DNA from 2 places in the Rhizobium etli CFN 42 genome. Region 1 is predicted to be linked to the other one. Evidence: riboswitches for the same ligand, from Rfam matches in the RefSeq annotation. Region 1 holds a riboswitch; the other holds the start of a gene.
What was found. A riboswitch is a leader RNA that binds a small molecule or an ion and turns the genes downstream of it on or off. The one in region 1 is predicted to bind S-adenosylmethionine.
Positions count from the first base shown of each region.

Region 2: it holds a riboswitch for S-adenosylmethionine, as region 1 does, so the genes downstream of both, RHE_RS02640 (O-succinylhomoserine sulfhydrylase) here and metA (homoserine O-acetyltransferase MetA) in region 1, are expected to answer to the same signal.

Region 1 is NC_007761.1:4,269,997-4,285,627, reverse strand. Features, by position in the region: gene RHE_RS20685 (glycoside hydrolase family 2 protein) at 1-534, opposite strand, end outside; gene RHE_RS20680 (DUF1839 family protein) at 551-1,513, opposite strand; gene RHE_RS20675 (amino acid--[acyl-carrier-protein] ligase) at 1,522-2,430, opposite strand; gene RHE_RS20670 (acyl-CoA dehydrogenase family protein) at 2,435-3,616, opposite strand; gene RHE_RS20665 (acyl carrier protein) at 3,616-3,867, opposite strand; gene RHE_RS20660 (lysine-2,3-aminomutase-like protein) at 4,133-5,182, opposite strand; gene epmA (EF-P lysine aminoacylase EpmA) at 5,179-6,240, opposite strand; gene efp (elongation factor P) at 6,389-6,958, shown strand; gene RHE_RS20645 (lipocalin-like domain-containing protein) at 7,133-7,561, shown strand; gene RHE_RS20640 (SIS domain-containing protein) at 7,584-8,312, opposite strand; gene nagA (N-acetylglucosamine-6-phosphate deacetylase) at 8,330-9,481, opposite strand; gene RHE_RS20630 (SIS domain-containing protein) at 9,481-10,512, opposite strand; gene RHE_RS20625 (GntR family transcriptional regulator) at 10,505-11,281, opposite strand; gene RHE_RS20620 (aldose epimerase family protein) at 11,414-12,436, opposite strand; gene metA (homoserine O-acetyltransferase MetA) at 12,555-13,478, opposite strand; SAM riboswitch at 13,527-13,604, opposite strand; gene RHE_RS20610 (ABC transporter ATP-binding protein/permease) at 13,758-15,614, shown strand.
Region 2 is NC_007761.1:526,759-542,389, forward strand. Features, by position in the region: gene RHE_RS02575 (substrate-binding domain-containing protein) at 59-1,093, shown strand; gene pstC (phosphate ABC transporter permease subunit PstC) at 1,260-2,741, shown strand; gene pstA (phosphate ABC transporter permease PstA) at 2,738-4,060, shown strand; gene pstB (phosphate ABC transporter ATP-binding protein PstB) at 4,075-4,890, shown strand; gene phoU (phosphate signaling complex protein PhoU) at 4,935-5,648, shown strand; gene phoB (phosphate regulon transcriptional regulator PhoB) at 5,809-6,492, shown strand; gene RHE_RS02605 (GcrA family cell cycle regulator) at 6,977-7,510, opposite strand; gene RHE_RS02610 (aspartate aminotransferase family protein) at 7,936-9,135, shown strand; gene argF (ornithine carbamoyltransferase) at 9,173-10,087, shown strand; gene RHE_RS02620 (Hsp33 family molecular chaperone) at 10,178-11,170, shown strand; one part of gene RHE_RS32850 (IS630-like element ISRel6 family transposase) at 11,380-11,715, shown strand; one part of gene RHE_RS32850 (IS630-like element ISRel6 family transposase) at 11,717-12,328, shown strand; gene apaG (Co2+/Mg2+ efflux protein ApaG) at 12,403-12,795, opposite strand; gene RHE_RS02640 (O-succinylhomoserine sulfhydrylase) at 13,019-14,203, opposite strand; SAM riboswitch at 14,246-14,324, opposite strand; gene RHE_RS02645 (2'-deoxycytidine 5'-triphosphate deaminase) at 14,399-15,493, shown strand; tRNA gene RHE_RS02650 (tRNA-Gly) at 15,552-15,625, shown strand.

The sequences.
Region 1 (15,631 bases):
ATGGATATCGGGGCACCAGCCCGGCATATGGCCGAGCAGCGTCGTGCGGAAATTCTTCAGACCCGCCGGCGTGATCATCTGCGGCCGCCAGCGCGCCCGCGGACCGGGCTCTGACAACCGGGGGCCGAGTGCCCGGAAGCAGAGCGCCAGCTCGTCGCCGCCCGAAAGCGTCACCGGGAGCTCATGCGCCGTGAACATGCTCTCGCAAAAGAGGATTTCCTGACCGTTGAGGAAGACATTGCAAATCGTGGCAAGCCCGCCGAAACGCAGGATGGCTTCGCCTGGCTCGGCATCAAAAAGCCGGCACAGATACCACGCGTCCTTCATATTTAGCGGCTCGGGATTTTCCCGGTCGAAGAGCCCGGCTTTTTCAAGCGCTGCCGCAACGGTGCCGGGAACGGGTGCAGGAATGAATTGCGCGGAGAGAGGAATATCGTGCGGTACGGCGCAGGCGCCCGGCTCCGTCAGGATCAGATTCCAGCCTTCGGAAAGCACGCTTTCCCTGCCGCCGATGCTTGCCAAACGCCCCCGCATTCTCTGATCTCCGGCCTCAGATTCGCTCCGCAAGTGATGCCATCATGGAATCCCATGCATCGGCGGCCGGATCAAGGGCTGCCTGCAGCGGCTCGAACTTCCTGCGAGCAACGGCGCGGGCAAGCTGGAACTGCACGGATTTCGCTACGTCCGAAATGCGCCTGGCATGCTCGGCGGCGGCTGCGAATTCATCCGGTGAAAGCCATGCCAGATGATCGGCCGCCAGCTCGAAATTGGCGCCGACCTGGCGAAGCGTGTTGAAAGCGTATTTGTGGAAGAAGCCGAACGGCCGATCCGCCACCGCTTCGACCTGCTGCGGAAAGACCGCCGCGAAGGCGCGGATCGGATTTTCCCGCGGACGCCTAGTGAAATGAAAAGCGGCAAGCCGCCGCGCGGTCGCGCGCAGATGCGCTTCATCAGCCGGCTTTTCCGGAAATCGTGCAAATTCCGTATAGGGCAGGAACGGCGGATCGCTTTCCGTCAGCTGCAGCTGGAACAGTCCGTCGAAATCCTCGCCTTCAAGCTGGAAATAGCCGGCATTGTGAAAATATTCGACGCGCTTTGCCGTAACGTCCAGCCGGTTGATCGCAACCGTCGTCTTGCCGTGCTCCTGCCGGTAGGCGGTGCCGCGCGTATCCGGCATATAGAAGGAATCCATCTCGATCAGGCAGAGACGACCCCGCGCAATCTGCACCTCAACATGGCATTCGACACGGTCGTAGATCGCAAGCTCGGTCGCGCGAATCCCATAAAGCGCTTCGAGATCTTCGAGCGGCACCTTGAAGAAGGTGAACTGGTCGCCCTCGAAGTCCTGCGCCAGGGTGAAACCCAGCATCGCCTCGGGCGCGGCGCCCGATGTTGCCAGCACTTCGATCCAGAGATCGACATAGCAGTTGGTTTCCGGCCATGCACGCTCGCCGGAATGCAGCGCGTGCTGCCGGTAGTTTTCCGGGCTTATCCCCGGGAAGACCGATGCCATCGCCGTCATCAGCCCCACAGCGTTTTCCGTACGCCGGCCGACCATTCCTTCACATCGAGCCCGTGGTGGTGGAAGAGGGCGAGCGCGATACGCTCCAGACCGAAGCCGACGCAGGCGGTATGCGCAACGCTGCCGTCCTCGAGATTGAGGCCCCACTTCAGACCGAAGGAGTCCTGATGGTAATTGAAGCTCATGCAGGCGGTCGGTTTGGCCACTGAGGCGATCGGGATCAGCAGCTCGAATTTCAGGTTCTGGTCACGCTGATTGTTGACCATCATCTTGCCGGCGCGGCCGAAGAACGGGTCGTTGGCAACGTCGATGGTCACGTCGAGGCCGACCTGCTTCATCATTTCGACGCCACGGTCCATCCAGCGCTGGCGGAAATCGGTGACGTGCTGCTCCGTTCCCATGCAGACATATTCGCGCATACGGAACAGCTGCTGGCGGGCCGGATCCTTCGACGGCTCATGGCGGAAGCAGTAGGATTGCAAGTCGAAGAGGCCGCCCGTCTTCGGCAGGTTGCCCCGCTTGGCGACGGTTGGATAAAGCGGGTAGCAGGCGGCCGGCGTCAGCACGATATCGGTCGCTTGCTGGTCCTTGGTCCAGTCCTGGCCGACCTCCATGCATTCAAGCAGGCTCATATGATCGAGCTCGCTGCCACAGAAGCTGTGCACCGTGCCGGCCAGCTGCGGGAAGCTTTTCATGTAACCGCTCTTTTCGAAGAGTGCGCGGTTCATGCCGGGCGGGAAACGCATCGCCTCGGCGCCGTCGGCGCCGCCGAACCTGTCGATCAACCGTTCGAAGGCGGTGATGACATCTTCGAACTGGCCGCTGCGGCCATAGAGACCATCAACGCCGGTATCGATCAGCAGGCCGGACTCGAAGAGCCGGTCCAGAAACGAGGTCTGCATATCCATGGCTTTACCCCAGTAGACTAGTGTCCTGCTTATGGACGAGAAGCATGCTCGACGTGTTGCCGAGGATGCGATCGTTCGAGATCATGAGCTGTGCGGAATGGGCGTCGCGCAGATGCCGTCCGAGACTGAAAGGCGTACCATTCTTGTAGCCCATGATGCCGCAGATCAGCATGGCGTGATTGACGATCTCCAGAATCGTCTCGGAAGAGGCGATCTTGACGTTGTTCATCGCTACGGCAAAACCCATCGACGACAGCCTATCCGGATCGGATCTGGCATGTTCATAGGCCTTGAGGCCCGCGACAACGTTGGATTTCACCATCTGCAGCAGGTTCGAAACTTCGGCGAGACGCAGCGCGCCCGGAGGCTGGGCATCGGGGGCCTTGCGGGCAGCGGCGCGGACGAAGGTCTGGGCGCGGGCGACCGCGTCGACCGCGATGCCGTACCAGACGCCGCTCCAGAGCAGATGCGAGGAAGCGAGCATGGATTGCGCCGCGATCTCGGCGAAAGGCTTCGGCAGAATTTGCCGAGCCGGCGCTTCGCCTTTGAAGAGGAAACCGTCGGAACAAGTGCCGCGCATGCCGAGCGTATTCCAGGCATGCGTTTTTTCGAGCGTATACTGGTCCTTGAGGAAGGCCGTCAGCACCTGATCGGAAGAAGCCGCCTGCGCGTGGGCACGCGACGTGATGAGGATCGCATCGGCATGCGAACCGTAGGAAATGACGGTCGCATCTTTTTCAAGGCGACAAGTATCACCATCGACTTCGACCGCGCAGATGCTGTTGCGTAGGTTTCCGCCGATGCCGCCCTCGGTGGTGGCGGAGGCGATCAGCAGCTGGTCGGCCGCGATGCTGCGCATGAAACTACGGTGCCAATCGCTGTCGGCGCCGTGTTCGACGAGGCTCGACAGTTTGATGTGGTGCATGGCGAAGACCATGGCGCTCGCCGCACAGGCCTGGCCGAGCATCGAACACAATTCGGCGATTTCGGTGATCGAGGCGGATTCGCCGCCGAGATGGCGCGGCACCTGGATGCCGAGCAGCCTTTCGGCCTTCATCGCATCGACCGCTTCGCGGGGAAAGCGGCCTTCGGCATCGACGGCATCCGCATGTCTCGCCGCAACTTCGGCGACACGGGCGACCCTTGCGACAAGGTCGTCCTCTAGGATCTTGACGGGGAAGTTCATCAGGCGACCTTCCGGCCGTCCTGGATGATATCGACCGTCTTGGCGATGGCCGAGATGCTCGCGAAGGATTTGCGGTTCAGGAGATTGTCGGGGAATTCGATGTCGAACGCCTCTTCGATGCCCAGCATCAACTGCACCGAGGCAAAGGACGTCAGACCCGCCGCATAAAGATCGGCGTCGTCTGCGATCTGGTCGACCGACGTAGGAAGCTTGCCGAATTTGGCTACGAGGTCGCGGATTGTCTTATTCATCCCATCACTCCAAGAATCTCATGATCCCGAACCGGCGTTCATCGCCTTGTCATGAGCGTTCTTTTAGTACGGAAAATAGAACGTTCCGCTAATTTATTGGGTTAAAGATGATTGTTCCTCATAGTTAGGATTTTAGCGAATCCCTCCGATAAAGGATCGAATATGTATTTTATTCAATGAGCTAAGATCATTCGATTAATTATGTTCGACACGGCTTCCGAAGCAGCGAGTACAGAAATGACACGGAAAGTCCGGCTTCGCGTCATCAGGCAGGCGGATAGGAATGCTCGCCGCCGCGGTAATCTGAGACAGAATAACAGCCGTCGCCCGTTGCCTGAACGGTGCTTCCGCTGACGACAGCCTTGCCGTGACCGCCCGGAATATCGAGGATGTAAGTCGGCTGACAGAGGCCGGAAATCTGCCCGCGCAGTGCCGCCACGATCCTCTGCCCCTCCTCGATCGTCAATCTGAAATGACCGGTGCCGGGCGCGAGATCGGGATGATGGAGGTAATAAGGTTTGACGCGGTTTTCGACGAATGCCTTCATTAGGTCGGCAAGAATTGCGGGATCGTCGTTGATACCCTTGAGCAGCACCGATTGACTGACCATGACGATGCCGGCATCGACCAAGCGCGCGCAGGCCGCCCGCGCTTCCATCGTCAGCTCGCGGGGATGGTTGGCGTGCAGCGCCACATAGACCGTCTTACCGCTCGCCTTCAGCGCGGCGATGAGCGCCGCGTCGATTTTCTCGGGATCGACGACGGGAACGCGCGTGTGGAAACGCACGATCTTCACATGCGAGATATTAGCGAGTGCCTTCATGATCTCACGGAGCCGGCGCGGCGAAAGTACCAGCGGGTCGCCGCCGGTCAGGATGACCTCCCAGATCTCCTGATGGCTCCCGATGTAATCGAAGGCTGCCTCCATCGCCGCCGCATCGAGCGTGCCGAGGCCCTGCGGCCCGACCATTTCGCGGCGGAAGCAGAAGCGGCAATAGACCGGGCAGATATGCACGGCCTTCAGCAGCACCCGGTCGGGATAACGGTGCACGATGCCCTCGACAGGGCTGTGAGCGTGATCGCCAATCGGATCGGCACGTTCTTCCGGCGCGACGACGAGTTCGGCAGCGTCAGGCACGAATTGCCGGGCGATCGGGTCGTTGGGATCGGCGCGATCGATCAGCCTGGTGATCTCAGGCGTCAGCGTGATCGCGTAACGCGCGGTCACCGCCTCGAGCGCTGCACGATCGGCAGGCGTAGCAAGCCCCGCTTCGACAAGGTCGTCGACGCTCTTGATCGGTTTGACGGCATTCATCTTCCGTACTCCGCAACCGGCGCCCAGAGCACCTGGTCGATACGCGACGCCCCTGTCGCCAGCATCACCAGCCGGTCGAAGCCGAGCGCGATGCCGCTTGCCTCGGGCATCAGCGACAGTGCCGAGAGGAAATCCTCATCGACCGGATAAGTCTCGCCGTAGATCCGGGCCTTCTCGGCCATCTCGATCTCGAAGCGCCGCCGCTGTTCGCCAGCATTGGTGAGCTCGCCGAAACCATTGGCAAGCTCGACGCCGCAGGCATAGAGCTCGAAGCGCTCGGCGACCCGGGGGTCGCGCGCCGAGGGGCGCGCAAGCGCTGCCTCCGAGACCGGGTATTCGTCGAGGATGGTGATGCGGCCGAAGCCGAGATGCGGCTCGACCTTTTCGACCAGCACCCGGCTGAACAGATCGGCCCAGCCATCGTCATCGGCGACACGCATGCCGACGCGCCTAAGTTCGGCCGCCAGATGGTCGCGATCGGTCGAACCGTCGTCGGCGACGGAGGCAAGGAGATCGATGCCGGCGTGGCGCTCGAAGGCTCCGGCGACACTGATCCGCTCCGGTCCTGCGAAGGGATCGCTCTTCGCGCCGCGATAGGCTAACATCGACGTCTTCACCGTTTCAGCCGCGAGCGCCAGAATCCGCACGCAGTCCATCATCAGGCTCTCGTAGCTTTCACCGGCCCGGTACCATTCGAGCATGGTGAATTCGGGATGGTGCAACGGCCCGCGCTCGCGATTGCGATAGACATGGGCAAAACAGGAGATGCGCTGCTCGCCCGCCGCAAGCAGCTTCTTGCAGGCGAATTCCGGCGAGGTGTGCAGGTAGAACGGCGCCGTCTGACCGTCTGTCGTTATCGCTTGCGTCGCGAAGGCATGCAGATGCGCTTCGTTGCCTGGCGAGACCTGCAGCACCGCCGTATCGACCTCGATGAAATCCTCGCGCGCGAAAAACCCGCGCAATGCCGCCTGAATCGCATTGCGCCCGATCAGGAACGGGCGGCGGTCGGCATGCACGGACGGGGTCCACCAGGGGGACGCTTTGGCCGAAAAATTCATTCCAAGCTTTCTTCGCCGGAGAAGCCGGTATGGGGGTGGCTATTTCCCGGATTTTAGGTTAGTTGCGCCCCCAAAGAAAAACATTTGCATCTTCAGGGCGTCTCGACAGTCCTCTACGACGCCGAAAGCCGAGTTACAAGGAAGTCTTATGGTCAAGGTCATCGCCTCTTCGGTCCGCAAGGGCAACGTTCTCGACGTGGACGGCAAGCTCTACGTTGTTCTCACCGCCCAGAATTTTCACCCGGGCAAGGGCACGCCTGTCACCCAGGTCGACATGCGCCGCATCGTCGACGGCGTGAAGGTTTCCGAGCGCTGGCGCACCACCGAACAGGTCGAACGCGCCTTCGTCGAAGACGTGAACTTCCAGTACCTCTATGAAGACGGCGAAGGCTTCCATTTCATGAACCCGGCGACCTACGACCAGGTGGTCGTCAGCGCCGAAACCATGGGCGACCAGAAGGCCTATCTCCAGGAAGGCATGACCTGCATCCTGTCGATCCATGAAGGCGTTCCGCTGGCGCTCGAACTGCCGCGCCACGTCACGCTCGAGATCGTCGAGACGGAACCGGTCGTCAAGGGCCAGACGGCATCCTCGTCCTACAAGCCGGCCATGCTCTCCAACGGCATCCGCACATCGGTCCCGCCGCATATCGACGCCGGCACCCGCGTCGTCATCGCGACGGAAGACAATTCCTACGTCGAACGCGCCAAGGATTGATCTCGGCAAGGGCTGCTTCTAGCAGCTACTTCTCGACGCATGCATGAATACGGGGCCGCCGTCTCGGCGGTTCCGAAGTCGAAGCAGCCTCGACCGGTATCGCGGCTACATCTGTCCCGCACATCCACCATCTGATATTGTCGGCTCATCCAACAGCGCTTTTGGAGGGGACCGATGGCGAATGTTGCCGCACTGGTTGGAACCTGGCGAATGATCTCCTGGACCCGAAAGGTCGTGGCGTCAGGTGAAGTGACCGACGCCATGGGGGCCGATCCCATCGGATATATCGCCTATCATGCCGATGGACGTATGATGGCGCTCGTCGTGAACCGTCATCGGCCCGCGCTCAAGGGGCCGCGCCCCGCGGACGATGAAAAGATCGCACTTTTCGATTCTATGCTGGCCTATTCCGCTTCCTACACGCTGGAGGACGATAGGGTTATCCACCATGTCGATGCGAGCTGGAATCCGGCTTGGGGCACAACCGACCTCATCCGTCCCTACATCCTCGACGGCGATAGGCTGGTGATCAGCGACGCGCCGGGAACAGACCCGACGACCGGCGAAGAAGTGATCTACCGGTTAGAATTTCGGAAAGTTTGAAGACGCCCAACGAGGTGCTCTCTCAGAGGTGCGGGTTGCGCGGCCGATATTTCTTGACGAGCTTCTGGTTGATCTCGGCTGCCCCCGGCATGTTGGCGCTGAGATAAACAGGCGCATCGCCTGACTTGGAAAGCTCCGAGGCGACTTCGGCGAAGATCGCATTGATGACCGTCACCCCGACCGCCGTCGAGACCGGCCCGACCCGAAGCCCGGTGCCTTCCAGATTGACGACGGCGTCGCCGGGCGGCAGTCCGTTGTCGAGCACGATATCGGCGACCTCGGCGAGCCGCCGGCGACCGTTGGCGATCGCTGTCGAATAGGCGATCGAGGTGATGGCGATCACTTTCGCGCCGATTTCATGCGCGTAGTCCGCGGCCTCGATCGGTGCGGCGTTCACGCCGGAATTCGACGCAATGATGATGACGTCGCCCGGCTGCATGCCGTATCGCTCCAGCATCGGCCGCACGAGGCCCTGGGTCCGCTCATAGACCGAGCTGATGACCGCTCCCTCGTGCAGCATGGCTGATCCGACGAGCACCGGCACCGTGAAGGCAAGCCCGCCGGCGCGATAATGCACCTCTTCGGCCAGCATATGCGAATGGCCGGTGCCGAAGACATAGACGCGCTTGTCACCGCGGGCGGCATCGAGGATCACTGCCGCCGCCTGCGCCATCGGCTCGGCAAGCGTCCGCTTCAGCTCTTCCAGCCGGCCGATCAGATTGGAGAAATAGGTATCGGTAATGTCGGTCATCCTACTTCTCCCTGAGTTCAGGCCGCTTCGCCGGCAAGCCAGGTGGCGGACACGGTGAGCGCATCGGTGAGATGCACGAGATCGGCACGCGCGCCCGGTGAAAGATGGCCGCGATCGGCAAGTCTCAGAAAACGGGCGGGATAGTGGGTCGCCATTCGTAGAGCCTCGGCGAGCGTCAGGTCGAGATAGGTGACGCCGTAGCGGATCGCCGACATCATATCGACGTCGGAGCCCGCGAGCGTTCCGTCGGAAAGCACCAGCTTCGAGCAGAAGCCGCCCCTTTCGCGCCGGACGGTGCGGCCGTTCAGCGTGAACGAGTCCTGCTGCGAGCCGACAAGCGACATCGCATCGGTGACGAAGAACAACTTGCCTTCGCCGCGCTTGGCGCGCAGCGCCGTGCGCAGGACCTTCGGATCGACGTGATGGCCGTCGGCAATGATGCCGCACCAGGTTGCGGGATGATCGATCGCCGCGCCGACGAGGCCGGGCGTGCGATGTCCCATCTGGCTCATGGCGTTGAAGAGATGCGTGACCCCACGCGCTCCGGCATCGAAACGTTCCTCCGCCGCCTCGCTCGAACAATCGGAATGGCCGATGCTGACGGTGACGCCGGCTTCCGCAAGCTCGCGCACCTGGGCGACCGTCACCTGCTCGGCCGCGATGGTGACGAGCAGCGTGCCGATCGACTCACGTGCCCGGATGAAGGCCTTGACGTCACGGTCCTCAACCGGCCGCATCAGCTCGGCCAGATGCGCGCCCTTGCGGGCCGGCGCCAGGTGCGGGCCTTCGAGATGCAGGCCGGCGACGCCGCGGTTTTCTTTTACAGCCTCCTTCGCCGCCTCGATGGCGGCATTGGTCGCTTCCGATGTATCGGTGATCAAGGTCGGCAATAGCGACGTCGTGCCGTAGGGACGATGCCCGCCGGCAATGATATCCATCGACGCTGGCGACGGCTCATCGTTCAGCATTCGGCCGCCGCCGCCATTGACCTGCGCATCGACAAAGCCGGCCGACAGGACGCCGCCTTCCAGTTTGACCGTCTCGCCATTGGGCAGGTCGTTTCCTGCGACGATCGCCTCGACGCGGCCGCCCGCGACAATGAGCGCCTTGTCGTCATGGAAGCGCTCGCCATCGAAGATGCGGGCGCCGACGAAGATCTTGCGGACCATCAGACCGTCTCCGTCACCTTCAGCAGGTTTGCCGGCCGGTCCGGGTCGAAGCCCTTGCGGCGCGTCACCGATTCGATCAGCCGGTAATAGACCAGCAGCGACACCAGCGGATCGACAAGGCCATTGCCCGTCGTTGGCACACGCAGATTGATGCCGGAGAGCGGCTGCGTGGAGAAACCGACGGTGGTGGCACCGAGCTTCTGCAGGCGCTCCAGCGCCTGGCCGTTATTGACGAAAGCCGCATCGTCGGGTGCGAAGGCGACGATCGGAAAGCCCGGCTGCACCAGGCGCATCGGGCCATGCATCAGTTCCGCCAGCGAAAATGCCTCGGCATGCAGGCCGGAGGTTTCCTTGGCCTTCAGCGCCGCTTCGAGCGCGATCGCGAAAGCCGGGCCGCGGCCGGCCGTATAGAGCGAGGTCGCATGGAACAGCACCTCCTCGGCCGCCGCCGTGTCGATCCCGGCGGTCGCCGAAAGCGCCTCCGGCAGTTTTTCCAGGGCTGCCTGCAGGTCGGACGAGCCGCCGATCGCAGCCGTCACGCCGGACAGCGCGGCGACGGAGGCGATGAAGGATTTCGTCGCTGCCACACTCTTTTCCGCGCCGGCATTGAGGCCAAGGACGATATCGGCCTGTTTGGCAAGCGGGCTATCGGTGACATTCACGACGGCGATCGTCGTCGCGCCGCCCTTCTTCGCCGCCTCCTGCAGGGCGACGATGTCCGGGCTCGCGCCCGACTGCGAAACGGTGAAATGCACGCCGCCGTTCAGGTGGAGGGCAGCACCATAGACGGAAGCGATCGAGGGGCCGACCGATGCGACCGGGACGCCGCAGGTGATCTCGAACAGATATTTGAAGAAGGTAGCAGCGTGGTCCGAGGAGCCGCGCGCCGCCGTCGTCACCACGCTCGGGCGGGAAGATGAAAAGAGCCGGGCGATCTCGGCAAAGACCGGTTTTTCCCTGTCGAGAAGCGTGGCCACCACTTCGGGTGATTGGCCTGCTTCCTGCAGCATCAGCGACTGGTTCTCACTCATGGTCATCTCCAATTCTCAATTCGGCAACGAAGTCATAGGCATCGCCGCGATAATGCGAGCGGGTGTATTCGACGACGCGCTGGTCTTCCAGGCGCGAGACACGTTCAATCAGAAGCGCTGGCGCGCCTGCCTTGACGTTCAGCATCGCAGCATAGGACGCATCGAGCGTGACGGCGGTAAGCCGCTGCAACGCACGGACCGGCCGGTGCCCATTCGACGCCAGCGCATCGTAGAGCGATCCCTCGCCACCGGCGTTCTCCCCCAGAAACTTGACCGGCACGACGGCGCGCTCGATTGCCAGCGGCAGACCATCGGCAAGGCGCAGCCGGTCGAGCCTCAGCACCGGTTCGCCGCCGCCGAGGCCGAGCAGGAAGGATTCCTCCGGCGACGGCGCGTTGATCTCCCGCGACAAGATGCGTGCGGCCGGCAGACGCCCGCGCGAGCGCATGTCGGCGGAGAACGAGGAAAGCCGCCAGAGCGATTGCTCCATGCGCTCCACCTTACTCGATACGAAAGTACCGCTTCCATGGCGCGATTCCAGTGCGCCCGCCGCCATGAGGTCGCGATAGGCAGTGCGCACGGTAACGCGGCCGAGCTTCAGAACCTCGGCAAGGTCGCGCTCGCCCGGCAGCGCCGTGCCGGGCTTCAGCAGGCCTTCCTGAATGAGGCTGGTCAGCGCCTGCGCCAGCCGCTTGTAGAGCGGGCCGGCCAGCGCTTCGTCGCGCAGGCCGCGTCTATTGAGTTCAGCTACTAGACTGGTTCTATCCATGGATACACAATAGAACCTATATAGAACCAATCGGCAAGCCTGAATCGGAAGATGCAGAAGAAAAAACCCTCCCCGGCAATCCGAAGAGGGCTCATAGCGGTCAAATTTGACGGCCGTGCGTCTGCAGAGCGCTCAGCTCTTGGTGAAGATGTAATCCGTCTGCTGGCGCAGCACCTCGCCTGGACGCAGGACCGCATTCGGGAAGCCATCGTGGTTGATTGCATCCGGCCAGACCTGCGTCTCCAGGCAGAAGCCGGCGAACGGGCCGTATTTACGGCCGTCGAGGCCGGGCGCGCCGGTATTGAGCTTGAAGCCGGCATAGAACTGCACGCCCGGCTCGGTGCTGCGCACTTCTAGCGACACGCCGGAATAGAGGCTGCGGGCGAGCGCCACGGTCCGCTTAGCGGTGCGCTCGCGAGACAGGCAGAAATTATGGTCGTACAGCACCTGTTCGCTGCCGACGAAACGCTTCATCGGAGCCATCTCGCGGAAATCGAATTCGGTGCCGTCGACGGGGCGGATCTCGCCGGTCGGCACCTGCTTCTCGTCGGTCGGCAGATAGTGATCGGCGGCGATCATAATGTCGTGGCCCAGCGCGTCTTCGCGACCGTCGAGGTTGAAATAAGCGTGCTGACAGACATTGGCGAGCGTCGGCTGATCGCTGGTCGATTCGTAGGTGATCGACAATTCACCATTGCCGTGCACCCAGAATGTCGCCTGGATGGTGCAATTGCCGGGATAACCGGCGCGGCCGTCGGGATCGACGATCTTCATCACCAGGCGATCGGCCTCGTGCTCGACGATCGTCCAGTTGCGTTTGGCGATGTTGTCGCTGCCGCCATGCAGATGCGTGACGCCGTTTTCGTTTCGCTCGAGCTGGTAGTCCTTGCCGTCGAGCGTGAACCCGCCGCCGCCGACGCGGTTGGCGCAGCGGCCGGGCGTCGCGCCGAAATAAGCCGAATAGAGGGGATAGCTGTCAAAATCCTCGAAGCCGAGCTGAAGCGGCGCCTCATGGCCTGCAAGGCGCAGATCCTGGATGACCGCGCCCCAGGTAATGATCCTGACCGTCAGGCCGCCGCCCTTGATGACGACGCGATAGACGGTCTCGCCCGCCTTCGTCTGCCCAAAAACTTCCCGCTCCAATTTATTCGACATGATCGACCGTCCGTTCCTTTGCGCGTCCGATAAAGACGCGCGACGCTATAGGGTTCCGGACCGGAACCTGCCCGCATTTGCTCCGAACCGCAACCGGCAGGTCAGAAAGAAATGCCGTTCAGAGATCCATGCCGATCTCTTCGACGTCGTAGGGCGTCGTCTGGTAAATCTCGTTGATCCAGTTGCCGAACAAGAGGTGCGCGTGGCTGCGCCAGCGGTTCTGCGGCGCAAGCGTCGGATCATTATGCGGGAAGTAATTGTGCGGCATCTTGATCGGCACGCCGGCATCGACGTCGCGGAAATACTCGTCCGAAAGTGAGGTGGAATCATATTCGACGTGGTTGAACATGTAGAGCCGCCGGCCCCGCTTCTCGTGCACGAGGCATACGCCCATCTCGCTGGATTCCATCAGGATTTCCAGGCTTGCGGATTTCTCGATATCTTCGCGGCGCACCTCGGTCCACCGGGACACCGGCACTTCAAAATTGTCGGAAAAACCGTTCAGATAGATGGAGGAGGGCTTCAGGTTCCGGTGGCGGTAGACGCCGAAGGCCTTTTCCTTCAGTTCGTATTTCGGAACGCCGTGAAAGTGATAGATCGCCGCCATCGCGCCCCAGCAGACGTTCATCGTCGAATGGACGTTGGTCTCTGTCCAATTGAAGATCTCCTGCATCTCTGCCCAATAGGTCACGTCCTCATAGGGGAGAAGCTCGATCGGTGCCCCGGTGATGATGAAGCCGTCGAACTTGCGCTGCTTCACCTCTTCCCAGGTCTGGTAGAAGGCGAGCAGGTGATCCTCGGATGTGTTCTTCGCCTTGTGGCCGCCGATGCGGATGAGCGACAGCTCCACCTGCAGCGGCGAAGCGCCGACGAGACGGGCCATCTGCAGTTCGGTCTTGATCTTGTTGGGCATCAGGTTGAGCAAGCCGATCTGCAACGGTCTTATATCCTGACGGATGGCCATCGTCTCGGTCATCACCCGCACACCTTCCTGGACCAGGGTTTCGAAAGCGGGCAGCGTATCGGGGATCTTGATGGGCATTTGCGGTCAACTCGATCAAAATAAAAAACCGGTGGCGAAAAAATCGCTACCGGTCCGCACGCGGCCCTTTAGCGACTTTTTTAACGTGGCTGCAAGCCGGCCGGCCAAATCACCACGGAGTGCCTTAATTAGTCCCAGTTGAGCCGCGAATCAACTCTGAATGCATGCGGGAGCGGCACGTCAAGAATCATCACACTTTAATGACTGATAGAATCTGTTGATAGACCGGTAACGCCACCATGTTAATAATGTCAGTATGGGCGGTGTTGGAAAAGGGTGATGGCAGACAAGATCGAAGGGAGGCCGGGCATCCGGAAGCGGGATAGAGTAGGGTATGATTTCAGCCTGACATATCGCCTTGGGGTGATGTTCTCAGCATTCTGGAATTCGCAAGTGCGTGGCAAGGTGCTGTTTCTGGCGACCGTGCTGATCCTCGTCATCCTGGCGACGGCCTATGGCCAGGTCATCCTCAACGAGTGGAACGCCCCCTTTTACGATTCGCTCGAGCGCCGCGATCTCGGCGAGTTCTTCCACCAGCTCGAAATCTTCGCAATGATCGCCGGCACGCTGCTGCTGCTCAACGTGCTGCAGGCCTGGCTGAACCAGATGACGGCGCTCTATATGCGCGAGGGCCTGTCGCGCGATCTCGTCGACCAGTGGCTGAAGCGCAAGCGGGCGCTGCGGCTCGCCTCGAGCGGGCTGATCGGAGTCAACCCGGACCAGCGCCTGCACGAGGATTCCCGCAACCTCGCCGAAAGCACGACGGGACTCGTGCTCGGCCTCTTACAGTCGACCATCCTTCTGGTGAGCTTCATTGGCGTGCTCTGGGAGCTGTCGAGCGGCTTCGTCTTCCGCATCAGCGGCCACAGTTTCTCCATACCGGGTTATATGGTCTGGGCAGCGATTTTCTATGCCGCTTCTGCCTCGGTGCTGAGCCAGGTCGTCGGCCGCAAGCTGGTCAAGCTCAATGCCGACCGGTTCTCGAAGGAGGCCGAGCTTCGTTTCACGCTGATGCATGCCAACGAGAACATGCCGGCAATCACCGTCGCCCGCGGTGAGGAGAACGAGCGCCGGCGCATCAATACCGATATCAGCTCGGTACTGAGGGTCGTCAAGCGGCTCGCCATGGCCAATACCAATCTCACCTGGGTTTCAGCCGGCTACGGCTGGCTGGTGATCGTCATCCCGATCATCGTTGCCGCACCCGCCTATTTTTCCGGCGGCCTCACCCTTGGTCAGCTGATGATGTCGGTCGGCGCCTTCAACCAGGTCAATACGGCGCTGCGCTGGTATGTCGCCAATTTCGGCCCGATCGCCGAATGGCGTGCCACGCTGATGCGCGTCACCGACTTCCGCCAGGCGCTGCTCGACATGGACGAGGACTTTGGCCTGAAGGGCAGCATCGCCTATGAGAACACCGCCCCCGACAGGCTGACGCTGAAGGATGTGGTGATCAATGCCAAGATCGGCGAAGACATCGAGGAATGCGGCGGTTTTCGCCTGCGTGAAACCGATATCGTGATCAAGGCCGGCGAAAAAATCATGATCAACGGCGATCATAGCGTCAACCGCAAGCTGCTGTTCCAGGCCATGGCCGGCCTCTGGCCGTGCGGCAGCGGCACGATGGGTCTGCCGCCGATCGACGACATGCTGTTCGTTCCACAGATTGCCTACATTCCGGGCGGCACGCTGCGCGAGGCGCTTGCCTTCCCCGAAAGCCCCGATGCCTACGAGCAGGCTGCTGTCGAGGCGGCCCTTGAAAAGGCTGGCCTGCACTCTCTGATCGCAAGGCTCGATACCCGCGCCCGCTGGGACAAGCTGCTCGGCGGCGATGAACAGAAGGCGATCGGCTTCGCCCGCCTGCTGCTGGTGCGCCCGCGATGGATCATCTTCGACGAAGTGCTCGAGGGCATGGAGCCGGAATGGCAGGAAACGATGTGCAGCGCGCTGACTTCGATGCCCGAAACCGGCATGATCTATATCGGCCGCTCTGAAACCTATCTGGAGGCGCTGCAGCCGCGGGTGTTGCATCTGCAGGCTCTGCCTTCGAGATCCGAAGAGCCGCAGCAGCAGGTCGCCCAGACCGGCGCCAGTGCCAGTGTCGGCACCGCCGCCGTCACCGCTCCGGCGCTTTAATACGTCCCCTGATCGGC
Region 2 (15,631 bases), 640 kb from region 1:
TGGCACTGCGGGGGCCTCTTTAGGCCGCACTCACACAAGCCCAATGCGGGAGATTTTAATGAACACCTTCAAGCTCACCGTTGCTGCGCTCGCTGCAACTGTTGCTTTCGCTGGCGCAGCCGTCGCTCGCGACCAGATCCAGATCGCTGGTTCGTCCACCGTCCTGCCTTACGCCAAGATCGTTGCCGAATCCTTCGGCGAGACCTTCACCAACTTCAAGACACCGGTAGTCGAGTCCGGTGGCACGGGCGCTGGCCTAAAGGAATTCTGCAAGGGCGTTGGCGAAGACACCATCGACATCGCAAACGCTTCGCGTTCGATCAACAAGAACGAGCTGGAAGCCTGCAAGGCCGCCGGCGTGACGGACATCCAGGAAGTCAAGATCGGTTATGACGGCATCGTCTTCGCAACCGACTCGTCCAATCCCGATGTCGCCTACGTTCCCGCCGACATCTACAAGGCCCTCGCAGCCCAGGTCGTCGTCGACGGCAAGCTCGTCGCCAACCCCTACAAGAAGTGGTCGGAAGTCAACCCGAAGCTCCCGGCTGTTGATATCGCCGCCTATATCCCGGGCGAAAAGCACGGGACGCGCGAAGTCTTCGAACAGAACGTTCTTGCCGCCGGCTGCAAGGCTTCGGGCGCTCTCGACGTCATCGCCAAGGAAATCTCCGACAAGGCTGCCCAGACCAAGGCTTGCGTCGCAGTCCGCAAGGACGGCGCTGCCGTCGACATCGACGGCGACTATCCGGAAACCCTCGCACGCATCGCCGCCAACAAGACCGGCGTCGGCGTATTCGGCCTTTCCTTCTATGAAAACAACGCCGACAAGCTCAAGGTCGCCAGCGTGAACGGCATCGTCCCGTCCACCGAAACGATCGCCAACGGCACTTATCCGGTTTCCCGCCCGCTGTTCTTCTACGTCAAGAAGGCACATCTCGGCGCCGTTCCGGGCCTCAAGGAATATGTCAACTTCTTCGTATCCGACCAGATGATCGGCCCCGACGGCCCGCTGGCTGAGTACGGCCTCGTTGCCGCTCCGGATGCCGAGCGTGACGCGATCCGCAAGGACGTCGAAGCCGGTAAGTCCATGTAATGACTTTGCCGGCGCGGTGCTTCAAGGCCCGCGCCGGCATCGCTTATGTCCCTGCGTCCCGGTCTTTCCGCTGCAGGGTTGAAATCCTTCTCCATGATTGGAAGCCGAAGGTAGGCTGATGAAGCCGCCGCGCTTTTTGGGGGCCACGGGCCTGGGGACGTAACGAATGAGCACATCCGTCATACTTCTGTGCCTTGTGGTGATCGGCGCCGTCGCCTATCTGGTCGCGCGCGGCCGTGCCGCAGCCCTTGCCGGAGGCAGGTCCTCCGCACTGCATTCCCGGCCGGCCTATTACGGCGCCTATGCGGCGATCTGGGCCGTTCTTCCGGCCCTCATCGTTCTCTGCGTCTGGCTCTCGGTCAGCCCCGGTATCATTCAGTCCTCGGTGCGCGGCACTTTCCCCGCCGACGTTAAGGCCGAGGCCGCAGTCGAGCAGGATCTGAGCTATTCGATGGTGGCGACGGTCGCGCGCGGCCTGACGATGCTGACTTCCGACGAAGCCGCCGCTGTCGCAAACGATCCGGCCGCCCTGCAGGCCAAGCTCAGTGAGAAGGGCGTGCCGCTCGCCGGCCAGCCGCAGCCTTACATGGTCGAGGCCGCCAAGAAGCTCAACGCCATGAGCCTGACGAGCCGCCTGGCCATGACCGCGGTTGTTTTCGTTCTGGCTGTCGCCGGCGCCTTCTACGCGCTGCGCGCCATCGCGCCCCGCTTCCGCGCCCGCAACCGCGTCGAGCGCGTCATGCTCTGGGGGCTGCTGCTCGCCTCCTCGATCGCCATCCTGACGACGGTCGGCATCGTTCTGTCGATGCTGTCGGAAGCCACGCGCTTCTTTGCCGTCGTTCCAGCCGGCGATTTCTTCTTCGGCACCGTCTGGGATCCGCGCTTTGCCGGCGCCGGCGGCTCGTCCTTCGGCCAGTTCGGCCTGATCCCGCTCTTGCTCGGCACGCTCTATATCGGTCTGGTCGCCATGCTGGTCGCCGTGCCGGTCGGGCTGTTCGCCGCCATCTACATGGCTGAATACGCCTCGCCCAAGGTGCGCGGGATTTCCAAGCCGCTTCTCGAAGTGCTGGCCGGCATTCCGACGATCGTCTACGGCTTCTTCGCCCTCGTCACCGTCGGTCCGTTCCTGCGCGATTTCTCCGCTCAGATCAGCGGCCTGCTCTCCGGCAGCTACACCAACTTCATCCAGGCGCAGAGCGTTCTGACCGCCGGCATCGTCATGGGCATCATGCTGATCCCCTACGTGTCCTCGCTGTCGGACGATATCATCACCGCCGTACCGCGGGCCCTGCGTGACGGTTCGCTCGGTCTCGGCGCCACCCGCTCCGAAACCATCAAGAAGGTGGTGCTGCCGGCCGCCCTTCCCGGCATCGTCGGCGCGCTGCTGATGACCGCCTCGCGCGCCATCGGCGAAACCATGATCGTCGTGCTGGCCGCCGGTGTCGCCGCCCGCATCCAGATCAACCCCTTCGAGCCGATGACGACGGTGACCGTCAAGATCGTCAACCAGCTGACGGGCGACCTTGAATTCACCTCGCCGCAGACGCTGGTTGCCTTTGCCCTCGGCATCACCCTGTTCTGCATCACGCTTTGCCTCAATATCTACGCGCTCTACATCGTGCGCAAATACCGGGAGCAGTACGAATGACGGATATTGTTTCTCCCACGGCAGGTGTCACCGTTTCCAAGGCGCCAGCCCGTCGCGATATCGGCATCAAGCGCCGCTACGCCGCCGAGCGCCGGTTTCAGGCCTATGGCATCGCCGCCATCACCTTCGGTCTCGTCTTCCTGTTCATCCTGCTGTGGACGGTGATCGGCAAAGGTTACACCGCCTTCCAGCAGACCGCGATCACCCTGCCGATCGAATTCACCGAGAAGACGATCGACCCGAACAACAAGCGCGCGAGCGACCCTTCGGTGCTGGTCGCCGCCAACTATCCGGTTCTGCTGCGCGACGCGATCGTCAAGCAGCTGAACATCAATGCGTCGAGCAAGCCTGATGTGCGCGACGCGACCGCCATGCTCTCCAAGAGTGCGCCGATCCAGCTGCGCGACATGGTCGTCGCCGATCCCTCGCTGATCGGCAAGACGGTCAATGTCTCCGTTCTCGCCGACGCCAATATCGACAGCGCCAACAAGGGCCAGATCGATCTTTCCGTCGATGAGAAGAACCGCAAGGTCAACGACAAGCAGGTTAACTGGATGAACCAGCTTAAGGCGAGCGGGGCTCTGACCAAAGAGTTCAACACCGGCCTCTTCGTCAACGGCAATTCCAGCCGTCCGGAGGCTGCAGGTCTTGGCGTTGCCCTCATCGGATCGCTCTACCTGATGCTGATCGTGCTGGCGCTGTCCCTGCCGATCGGGGTTGCCGCCTCGATCTATCTCGAGGAGTTCGCACCGAAGAACAAGCTGACGGACCTGATCGAGGTCAACATCAACAACCTCGCCGCGGTCCCGTCGATCGTCTACGGTCTGCTCGGCCTTTCCGTCTTCATCAACTTCATCGGCCTGCCGCGCTCGGCCTCGCTGGTCGGCGGCCTAGTGCTGACGCTGATGACGCTGCCGACGATCATCATCGCCACGCGTGCGGCGCTGCGCGCCGTGCCGCCGTCGATCCGGGCCGCAGCGCTCGGCCTCGGCGCCTCGAAAATGCAGATGGTGTTCCACCATGTCCTGCCGCTTGCCATGCCCGGCATCCTCACCGGCACGATCATCGGCCTGGCGCATGCGCTCGGCGAAACCGCGCCGCTGCTCTTGATCGGCATGGTCGCCTTCGTCGCCAACGCGCCGGCGACACCGCTCGAGCCCTCGACGGCCCTGCCGGTGCAGGTCTATATGTGGGCGAACGAGGCCGAACGGGCCTTCGTGGAGCGTACTTCGGGTGCCATCATCGTTCTGCTCCTGTTCCTGATCGTCATGAACATGGGCGCCATTCTCTTGCGTCGTCGCTTCGAGCGCCGCTGGTAAACGGAGTAGATATCATGAACATGTTGACGGAAGCTGCAGTTGAAAAGGCGCTGGATCAGAAGATGAGCAACGTCCCGTATAAAATGATCGGACAGGATGTCTCGGTTTACTACGGCGAGAAGCGCGCGCTTTTCGATGTGAACCTGAACATCCGTGAAAACACCGTAACCGCGCTGATCGGCCCTTCCGGCTGCGGCAAGTCGACCTTCCTGCGAAGCCTCAACCGCATGAACGACACGATCGAGGGCTGCCGCGTCGCCGGTAAGATCACCCTCGACGGCGACGATATCTATGATCCGGATATCGACGTCGTCGAGCTGCGCGCCCGCGTCGGCATGGTATTCCAGAAGCCGAATCCGTTCCCGAAGTCGATCTATGAAAACGTCTCCTACGGCCCGCGCATCCATGGACTGGCGAAGTCGAAGGCCGATCTCGACCAGATCGTCGAGAGCAGCCTGCAGCGCGCCGGCCTGTGGAACGAGGTCAAGGACCGCGTGCACGAATCCGGCACCGGCCTTTCCGGCGGCCAGCAGCAGCGCCTGTGCATTGCCCGTGCCGTCGCCGTCAGCCCTGAGGTCATCCTGATGGACGAGCCCTGCTCGGCGCTCGACCCGATCGCCACGGCCAAGGTCGAGGAACTGATCCACGAACTGCGCGAGAACTACACGATCGTCATCGTCACCCACTCAATGCAGCAGGCCGCGCGCGTGTCGCAGCGCACCGCCATGTTCCACCTCGGCAACCTCGTCGAGGAAAACGACACCGACAAGATGTTCACCAATCCGGACGATCCGCGCACCCAGGACTACATCATGGGTCGCTTCGGCTGATTGCGGTCATCCGAAGCCTTCCCGTTATTCGAGGACAAAGCCCCATGGCATCGACACATATTTATTCTGCCTATGATGATGATCTGAAGTTCCTCTCCAGGCGCATTTCCGAAATGGGCGGCCTGGCCGAGCAGATGGTCGCCGAATCCGTACGGGCGCTGGTCAACGGCGATACGGCGCTGGCGCAGAAGGTCATCTCCGACGATGTGATCCTCGATCACACCGAACGCGAGATCGGCGACAAGGCGATCGTCACCATCGCCCGCCGCCAGCCGATGGCCGCGGATCTGCGCGAAATCATGGGTTCGATCCGCATCGCCGCCGACCTCGAACGCGTGGGCGACCTCGGCAAGAACACCGCCAAGCGCGTCATCGCCGTGCAGAGCACCGGCGTTCCGCGCAAGCTCGCCCGCGGTCTCGAGCACTTGTCCGAGCTGGCGCTCGTCCAGCTCAAGGAAGTGCTCGATGTCTATACGACACGCGCCGCCGACAAGGCGACCGCCATCCGCGAACGCGATAACGAGATCGACGCGATGTACACCTCGCTGTTCCGCGAGCTCTTGACCTACATGATGGAAGATCCGCGCAACATCACGAGCTGCACGCATCTGCTCTTCTGCGCCAAGAACATCGAGCGCATCGGCGACCATGCCACCAACATCGCCGAGACGATCTACTACATGGCGACGGGCGCCCAGCCGGAAGGCGATCGTCCGAAGGATGACAGCGCCAACACCGTCGGCGCCGCGACGGAATAATCGTTCCGAGCGAGCCGCCCGGGCCCGCCGCCCGGACCAGTCACTTGCGTGCGCGCCAGTTAGGGGCGCGCAAAGAGGTCGCAGCCAATTTCTGAATTTGCGCAGGACGCCTGATTAAATCGTCCCGATTTAAGGCTTGTGCGCGAGGAGACGGAGACGCATGATCCCGAGAGTCGCAGTTGTTGAAGACGAGGAGGCGCTCAGCGTGCTCCTTCGCTATAATCTCGAAGCGGAAGGCTTCGAGGTCGATACCATCCTGCGCGGCGACGAGGCCGAAATCAGGCTTCAGGAGCGCACGCCCGACCTTCTCATCCTCGACTGGATGCTGCCCGGCGTCTCCGGCATCGAACTCTGCCGGCGCCTGCGCATGCGGCCGGAAACCGAGCGGCTGCCGATCATCATGCTGACGGCGCGCGGCGAGGAGAGCGAGCGTGTCCGTGGCCTGTCCACTGGCGCCGACGATTATGTCGTCAAGCCGTTTTCGACTCCCGAGCTCGTCGCCCGCGTCAAGGCGATGCTGCGCCGTGCCCGTCCCGAGGTGCTGTCCTCGGTGCTGAAATGCGGCGATATCGAGCTCGACCGCGAAACCCATCGCGTCCATCGCAAGAGCCGCGAAGTCCGCCTCGGCCCGACCGAATTCCGCCTGCTGGAGTTCCTGATGTCGTCGCCGGGCCGGGTCTTTTCCCGCTCGCAGCTTCTCGACGGCGTCTGGGGCCACGACATCTATGTCGACGAACGCACGGTCGACGTCCATGTCGGCCGCCTGCGCAAGGCGCTGAACTTCTCCAATATGCAGGACGTCATCCGCACCGTCCGCGGCGCCGGCTATTCGATGGAAGCCTAAGCTGAGGGTGTGTGTGGTCGGCATTCCCACCGGTGCAGCCTTCCCCACTCCCTTCAACCCGCCGGCGCAGCTTATGTGTATTCGGCACAACCTCTTCTCCGTCATCCCAGGGCTTGACCCTGGGATCCATGCGGCTGGCACGGCGGAAAGAGTGATGGCATCCCACTGCAGGCGAACAAATTGAAGCGGCGTGCTTGGTTGTGGATCCCAGGGTCAAGCCCTGGGATGACGGAGTTTGGGGAAGGCGGCCGGCAAGAGGCGAGAGGTCTGAAGCAGTCGAGCTGGAGCGGTTCAGCTCTCCATGGAAGCAAGAGCCGTCTTACGCAATTCCTGAATGAAAATCGCTTCAGGCTTCTCCTGGATTGCTCTGAGACCGTGTGGTTCGTGATCTTTGCCGTATCAGCACCTACAGCCACAGCTCCACCATTCCATAAAAAAACGGGCCACGAGGCCCGTTTCGCATTTCCAGCAATGGTTTGCCCGCTCAGCTGACCCGCGCTGCCGCCCGGCGGCGTTCGTTGATCGGCTGGTAGGCAAGCTTCTGGTGGTAGCTGCAATAGGGCGAATTGTCAGGGGATTCGCAGCCGCAGAAGTGGAAATCGTCCTTCAGCGGATCGCCGACCGGCCATTTGCAGGTGCGTTCGGTCAGTTCCGTCAGGCCGAGGCGGCGGGAAATCGGCACGACCACGTTGCCCTTCGGCACGTATTCCATTTCCTCGACCGTTTCGATCTCGATCTCTTCCTTCAGCAGGGTTGCGCCCTGCTGGCGGGTCACGGTGCGGGTGGCGATCCGGGAGGCGTAGTTCGGCGCGCGCGGCGCGGATGTCTGACGCTTCGGCGTGCGCGCCGCTGTGGCTGTGCCGCCGGCCTTGGCGCGGCCGGGAAGGTTGAGCCTGTGCACCTTGCCGATAACGGCGTTTCGGCTGACCCCGCCAAGCTGCGCAGCAATCTGGCTGGCGCTCAGTCCTTCGGCCCAAAGCTTCTTGAGTTTCTCGACCCGCTCGTCTGTCCAGTTCATGCCCTGTCTCCACCTTTTGCGTTGGTGATGGCAGAATCCCTCACCGTTGTCCCGGAAGCCTCCGAAACAAGAAACGCTTGATCAATTTTGGTGACTAGTTCCGCCGCATGCAGTCTAGTAATTGAACTTTAACCTAGTGTGAGGCTGACTCCGTGACAAGAGTCGCGGGAATCCGGATGAATCGAATTTCAAGTTTTCCCCAACTTGCTGCCTCTGCGTGTCATTTCTGCAATAATGCCTGTTGAAGGCCGAAAGTGCCGCTGTACAAGCTTGCTGCATACGCTAAGGCCGCAGTTTTGTTGACATTGCAGCGCGAAAAGGAAATAGTACCGCTTGCCGCCGAAAGGCGGCATTTTTGATTTTTCGGGCCTGGTTTTCTTAGCCGGAGTCCGGCGATTGACAACGCTGATCGGGAGACCCGCGCCATGGCCGAAGCCGCGCCGCTTTATGACACCTATTCTCGTGCCCCGCTGCGGTTCGAGCGAGGCGAGGGCGTATGGCTGATCACCGAGAGCGGCGAGCGTTATCTCGATTTCGGCGCCGGTGTCGCCGTCACCTCCGTCGGCCATGGCAATCCGCATGTGGTCGCCGCCTTGAAGGAGCAGGCCGACAAGGTCTGGCACCTCTCCAACATCTATGAAATCCCCGGCCAGGAGCGCCTGGCCAAACGCCTGACGGACGCCACCTTCGCTGACAAGGTGTTCTTCACCAATTCCGGTGCCGAGGCGCTCGAATGCGCCATCAAGACGGCTCGCCGCTATCAGTTTTCCAAAGGCCATCCCGAGCGTTTCCACATCATCACCTTCGAAGGGGCCTTCCATGGGCGCACGCTTGCGACGATCGCCGCCGGCGGCCAGGAGAAATATCTCGAAGGCTTCGGCCCCAAGGCGCCGGGTTTTGATCAGGTGCCGTTCGGCGATATCGAAGCGGTCCGCGCCGCGATCACCGATGCGACGGCAGCAATCCTAATCGAGCCGGTGCAGGGCGAGGGCGGCGTGCGTCCCGCCACGACTGAGTTCATGAAGGCGCTCCGCCGGATTTGCGACGAGAACGGCCTGCTTCTGATCCTTGACGAGGTCCAGACCGGCGTCGGCCGCACCGGCAAGCTCTTCGCTCATGAATGGTCCGGCATCACGCCTGATATCATGGCCGTTGCCAAGGGCATTGGCGGCGGTTTCCCGCTTGGCGCCTGCCTTGCCACGGCCGAGGCTGCCTCCGGCATGAAGGCCGGCACGCATGGTTCGACCTATGGCGGCAATCCGCTGGCCATGGCCGTCGGCAGTGCCGTGCTCGACGTCATCCTCGCCGAGGGTTTCCTGGAGCATGTGCGCGACGTCGCGCTCGTCTTCCGCCAGGGGCTGGCCTCGCTGAAGGACCGTTATCCCGATGTGATCGAGGATATCCGAGGCGAGGGGCTTCTGCTCGGCGTCAAGGCTGCGGTTCCCTCGGCCGAATTGCTGCAGGCGATCCGCGCCGCGCATCTGCTCGGCGTGCCGGCCGGCGACAACGTCATCCGCCTTCTTCCGCCGCTGGTGGTCACCGCCGAGGAAGCCCGCGAGGGGCTCGCGCGCCTCGAGCGCGCCGCCGAGAGCATCCGCGCCGCCAAGATCAAGAAGACGGCTTGAAGGGATCGCCGCCTTCGGGCGCACGACAGGTAAGAACATGGCTCCTAAACATTTCCTCGATCTTTCGGCCGTTACATCGGCCGACCTCAGAACCATCATGAACGACGCGCTTTCTCGCAAGCAGGCCTTCAAGGCTGGCAAGGGCGACAAGCCGCTCGCCGGCAAGATGCTGGCGATGATCTTCGAGAAGCCGTCGACGCGCACCCGCGTCTCCTTCGACGTCGGCATGCGCCAGCTCGGCGGCGAAACGCTGTTCCTGTCGGGTACCGAAATGCAGCTCGGCCGCGCCGAGACGATCGGCGACACCGCCAAGGTTCTGTCGCGCTATGTCGATGCGATCATGATCCGCACCACCGAGCATTCGCGCCTGCTGGAGCTTGCCGAACATGCGACCGTGCCTGTGATCAACGCCCTGACGGACGATACCCATCCGTGCCAGATCATGGCCGATATCATGACCTTCGAGGAGCATCGCGGCCCGATCAAAGGCAAGACCATCGCCTGGACCGGCGACGGCAACAATGTGCTGCATTCGCTGGTCGAAGGTGCCGCGCGCTTCGGCTACCGCATGAACATGGCCGTACCCCTTGGTTCGGAGCCCAAGGATCACTATCTGAACTGGGCCCGCAACGAGGGCGCCGAAATCATGCTATGCCATGATGCCGACCGTGCGGTCGAAGGCGTCGATTGCGTGGTGACCGATACCTGGGTCTCCATGAATCAGGAACATCGGGCCCGGGGTCATAACGTCTTCCAGCCTTATCAGGTCAATGCGGCCTTGATGGCCAAGGCCGGCAGCGATGCATTGTTCATGCATTGCCTGCCCGCGCATCGCGGTGAGGAAGTGACGGACGAGGTGATCGACGGCCCGCAATCCGTCGTCTTCGATGAAGCGGAAAACCGTCTTCATGCGCAGAAGTCGATTCTTGCTTGGTGCCTGGGCGCGATCTGAACCATCAATCGGATGTCGCGCGTGATAAGCGCGCGACCGCGCGAGCGAAGGGTACGCTGACCCTTTGCTTGAAAACTAGGAGTGAAAGCCATGGCAGAAGCTGCAGCCGCCCTCGGCCAGTTCGATTTCGCCGGCGATGATCATGTCGTCCCCTTTCAGGTGGAGGGTCTGGATGTGCGCGGCCGCGCCGTCCAGCTCGGCCCGATGCTCGATGCGATCCTCGAGCGCCATCATTATCCCGCGCCCGTCGCCCGGCTGCTTGCCGAAGTCGTCGTGCTGACGGTGCTGCTCGGCACCTCGCTGAAGTTTGACGGCAAGTTCACCGTGCAGACCAAGGGCGACGGCCCGGTCGATCTGCTCGTCGCCGATTTCTCGACACCTGAGAACGTGCGCGCCTATGCCCGTTTCGATCGGGCGCTGCTCGACCAGGCCATTGCGTCAGGCGAGACCGAGCCGGAGCAACTGCTCGGCAAGGGCGTGCTCGCCTTCACCATCGATCAGGGCAAGTTTGCTCAGCCCTATCAGGGCATTGTCGCGCTCGACGGCACCTCGCTTGAGGAGATCGCCGGCGTCTATTTCCGCCAGTCGGAGCAGATCCCGACGCGTGTGCGCCTGGCTGCGGCCGAACTCTTCGACCGTGACGACGCCGGCAAGCCGCGCCACCGCTGGCGGGCAGGCGGCCTCGTCGCCCAGTTCCTGCCGGAGGCGCCGGAGCGTATGCGCCAGCCCGATCTCCACGGCGGCGACGGCGACACCGGCGACCGCCCGCATGGTGAGGACGATGCCTGGACCGAAGCCCGCTCGCTGGTCGAGACCATCGACGCCGACGAGCTGACCGATCCGCTTGTCGGCACCGAACGGCTGTTGTTCCGCCTGTTCCACGAGCGCGGCGTGCGCGTCTTCGAGCCCCGCGCCGTCTTCGACCGCTGCAGCTGTTCGCGGGAAAAGATCGGCAACGTGCTGAAGGGTTTCACCGCCGAGGAGATCGAGGCCAGCCAGGAAAACGGCGAGATATCCGTCACCTGCGAATTCTGCTCGACCACCTACCGCTTCGAAGCGGCCGAGCTTCAGCCGGCGGAATAATTCTCGGCGCCAAAAACCCCTCCCAAAAGGGGAGAGGCTTGGATGCCGCACCCACCGTTTTCCATTTCACCGTCTCCCCAAAGACGCTGATGTCTGCTGCATTTGGCGCATTGCGTTAGAGCGGATCATTTCTTATCGGAATCGGTGCGGGATTCCCAAATCAGCAGATTTGTGATTCATGATGGATGCTGGAATGGAGGCCAGCATCCATGACGCGACCCTATTCGAATGATCTTCGCGAGCGAGTCATTGCAGCGGTTGTGGACGGTCAGAGCTGCCGGGTGGTGGCGGAGCGGTTCAACATAGCTATCTCATCCGTGGTGAAGTGGTCGCAGCGTTATCGGGCCACCGGTAGTGTGTCGCCCGGTAAGATGGGCGGCCATCGCCGACGTGTGCTGGAGCCGCACCGCGCCTTCATTGTCGAGCAGATCGAGCAGACATCACATCTGACGCTACATCGGCTGAAGGATGAGTTAGCCGCCCGCGGTGTGAGCGTCTCCCACAATGCCATCTGGCAATTCATGCGCCGCGAGGGCTTGAGCTTTAAAAAAAACGCTGTTCGCCCTTGAGCAGGGCCGCGCCGACATTGCCCGCCGCAGAGCTCGCTGGAAAGCCTGGCAAGACCGCTTCGATCCGAAGCGGCTCGTCTTTATTGACGAGACCTGGATCCGCACCAACATGGCGCCGTTACGCGGCTGGGGGCCGAGGGGCAAAAGATTACGCGGCTTTGCCCCGCATGGCCGCTGGCGCACCCTCACCTTCCTCGGCGCCCTACGCTGCGACAAGCTCACTGCACCCTGCGTCTTCGACGGTCCCATCAATGGCGAATGCTTTCACGCCTATGTCCGCCAGCAGTTGATCCCGACCCTCAAACCTGGCGACATCGTCATCCTCGATAATCTCGGCTCTCACAAAGCCAAGGCCATCCGCGATGCCATCAGGGCCGTCGGCGCCAGGCTCTGGTTCCTGCCGAAATATTCCCCCGACCTTAACCCGATCGAGCAGGCCTTCGCCAAGATCAAGCACTGGATGCGCCAGGCCCAAAAGCGAACCATCGAGGAAACCTGGCGCCATCTGGGCATACTCGCCGACACTATCAAGCCAGAGGAATGCGCCAACTACTTCTCAAATGCTGGCTACGCTTCCGTCAAAACATGAAAGGCTCTAGCCCCTCCCCTTGTGACGAGGGACTTTTTCAGATCTCGGCAATCTCTTGAGTGGGAACTTGCCCCTCAATTCAGCACGCGCAGCAGCCCCGGTGAATCCAGCGAGAAGGCGGGGATGTCGACGTCGAAAAGCTCGCCTTCATCCGTTTCCATCTGGTAATGGCCGAACATCAGCCCGGAGGGCGTGTCGAGCGGGCAGCCGGAGGAATATTCGTAGGTATCGCCGGGGCTGAGCCGCGGCTGTTCGCCGACGACGCCGGGGCCGGTCACCTCGTCTACCTGGCCGTTCTGGTCGGTGATGTTCCAGTAGCGGTTGACCAGACGAACGGCGACGCCGGAATTGTTGCTGATGACGATCCGGTAACCCCAGACATAGCGATCGTCCTCCGGATCGGATTGCTCCTCCAGATAGAACGGTTCGACCACGACTTCGATATCTCTTGTGAGGGCGCGATACATGCCTTGCACCATAGTCAAGATATGTTACCCGTATCTTATAAAGAGGCCCTGTTCGTCAAGAAACGGAACGTTTATCATCGGTCAAATGGTGATGATCGAAGGGTTTTCGATCGTTAAGCCTAACTGTCAGCGTTAATTTTACTTCGCAACGCCAGCGCGGGTGGACTTGTTCCCGCGGATCGGCGGCCGGCTCCGGACGAAGTCCGGCCGCTATTCCAGTCGCTCAGGCCGAAACTTTGGTAAGCGCCCGCGCGAAATCCTCGATCAGGTCGTCCGTGTCCTCGATGCCGGCCGAAAGCCGCACCGTGCCCGGCGAGATGCCGAGTTCGGCGCGCGCCTCTTCCGTCAGGTTCTTGTGCGTGGTCGTTGCCGGATGGGTGATCAGGCTCTTGCTGTCGCCGAGATTGTTGGAAATCTTGATGATCTCAAGCGCGTTCTGCAGCGCGAAGGCCGCCTCCTTGCCGCCCTTCAGCTCGAAGCAGACGAGCGTCGAGCCACCCGTCATCTGCTTGGCGATGATTTCGGCCTGCGGATGGTCCTTGCGGCCGGGATAGATCACCTTGGCGACTTTGCCTTGCTCCGCCAGGAAATCGGCGATCTTCGCTGCATTCTCGGTCTGCTGGCGCACGCGCAGCGGCAGTGTCTCGATGCCCTTCAGAAGCGTCCAGGCATTGAACGGCGACATGGCTGGGCCGGTATGACGGAAATAGTCGTGCAGGTTCTCGTCGATCCATGCCTTGTCGGCGAGCACCACGCCGCCGAGGCAGCGGCCCTGGCCGTCAATATGCTTGGTTGCGGAATAGACGACGATATGAGCGCCGAGCTCCAAGGGCTTCTGGAAGAGCGGCGTCGCAAAAACATTGTCGACGATCAGCTTGGCGCCGACCTGATTGGCGAGCTTGGCGACGCCTGATATATCGACTACTTCGAGCGTCGGGTTGGTCGGGCTTTCCAGGAAGAACACCTTGGTATTCGGGCGGATCGCCTTTTCCCAGTTGGCGAGATCCCGGCCGTCGACCAGCGTGCACTCGACGCCGTATTTCGGCGCCAGCGTTTCCACGACCCAACGGCAGGAGCCGAACAGGGCGCGGGCGGCGACGATATGGTCGCCTGCCTTCACCTGGCAGAGAACGGCGGCGGCGACGGCCGCCATGCCGGAGGCGGTGGCACGGGCATCTTCGGCGCCTTCCAATGCACACATGCGCTTTTCGAACATGTCATTGGTGGGGCTGCCGTAGCGGGCGTAGATGAAGCCGTCCGTTTCGCCCTTGAAGCGGGCTTCGGCCGCCTCCGACGTGTCATAGACGAAACCCTGGGTGAGATAGATTGCCTCCGACGTTTCGCCATATTGCGAACGCAGCGTGCCGCCATGGACGAGTTGGGTTGCCGGGCGCCAGGTCTTGCTCATGCCATCACCTTCACATAACAAAAAAACCGGCCGCAAAAGCAGACCGGTTTCAACCCGGTCTTTTTAGCCACTTGTTTAACGTGGCTGCAAGCCGACCGGCCAAATCACCACGGGATAATTCTGCAATACTGCTGTTAGCTGCTTGCGTCAATTCCCCGTATTTGGTTTTGTCGGCGGCAAAATGATGGATGGGGCATGATGGCTCGCGAAACTGGAATTCTGGCGGACCGCGCGATTGCGGCGCTGTTCGAAACGGGGCGTCTGAACTCCGAGCGGGAGCTCGACCGCGATCAGATCCAGCCGGCAAGTCTCGACCTGCGCTTAGGAAGCAAGGCTTTTCGTGTGCGCGCTTCCTTCATGCCGGGGCCTTCGCATCTGGTGTCGGACAAGCTCGATCGGCTGAGCCTGCACGTGATCGATCTGTCCCAGGGCGCGGTGCTCGAAACCGGCTGCGTCTATATCGTGCCGCTGATGGAGAGCCTCGCGCTCCCGGCCGACATGTCGGCGTCGGCCAATCCGAAGAGCTCGACCGGCAGGCTCGATATCTTCACCCGCGTCATCACCGACTACGCCCAGGAATTCGACAAGATCCCGGCAGGTTATTCCGGCCCGCTCTATCTCGAAATCAGCCCGCGGACCTTTCCGATCGTCGTGCGCCGCGGCTCGCGCCTGTCGCAGATCCGCTTCCGCGTCGGCCAATCCGTGCTCGGCGAGCCGGAACTTCTGAAGCTGCATGAAAGCGAGACGCTGGTTGCCAGCAAGCAGCCGAACGTGTCGGGCGGCGGCATCGCGCTGTCGATCGATCTCAGCGGCGACAAGGACGGCCTGATCGGCTATCGCGGCAAGCACCACACCGCCGTCGTCGATATCGACGAGAAGGACCAGCACGACATCTTCGATTTCTGGGAGCCGCTCTATAGCCGCGGCCGCAACGAGCTGATCCTCGATCCCGACGAATTCTATATCCTCGTCTCACGCGAGGCCGTGCACGTGCCGCCGGATTATGCCGCCGAGATGACCCCCTTCGATCCGCTGGTCGGCGAGTTCCGCGTCCACTATGCCGGCTTTTTCGATCCGGGCTTCGGCCATGCGCCGGCCGGCGGGCGCGGCAGCCGCGCCGTGCTCGAAGTGCGCAGCCATGAAGTGCCCTTTATCCTCGAAGACGGCCAGATCGTCGGCCGCCTGGTCTATGAACACATGCAGGAAAAGCCCGCCAGCCTCTACGGCTCCGGCCTCGGCTCCAACTACCAGGCCCAGGGCCTGAAACTCTCGAAACACTTCCGCATCTGACGGGCTGCGCTCAGCCGACTTGACAGCGGCCCCCTTCTGTTGGAAATCTCGCTTCATCGCGGGTGTAGCTCAATGGTAGAGCAGCAGCTTCCCAAGCTGAATACGAGGGTTCGATTCCCTTCACCCGCTCCATTGCAC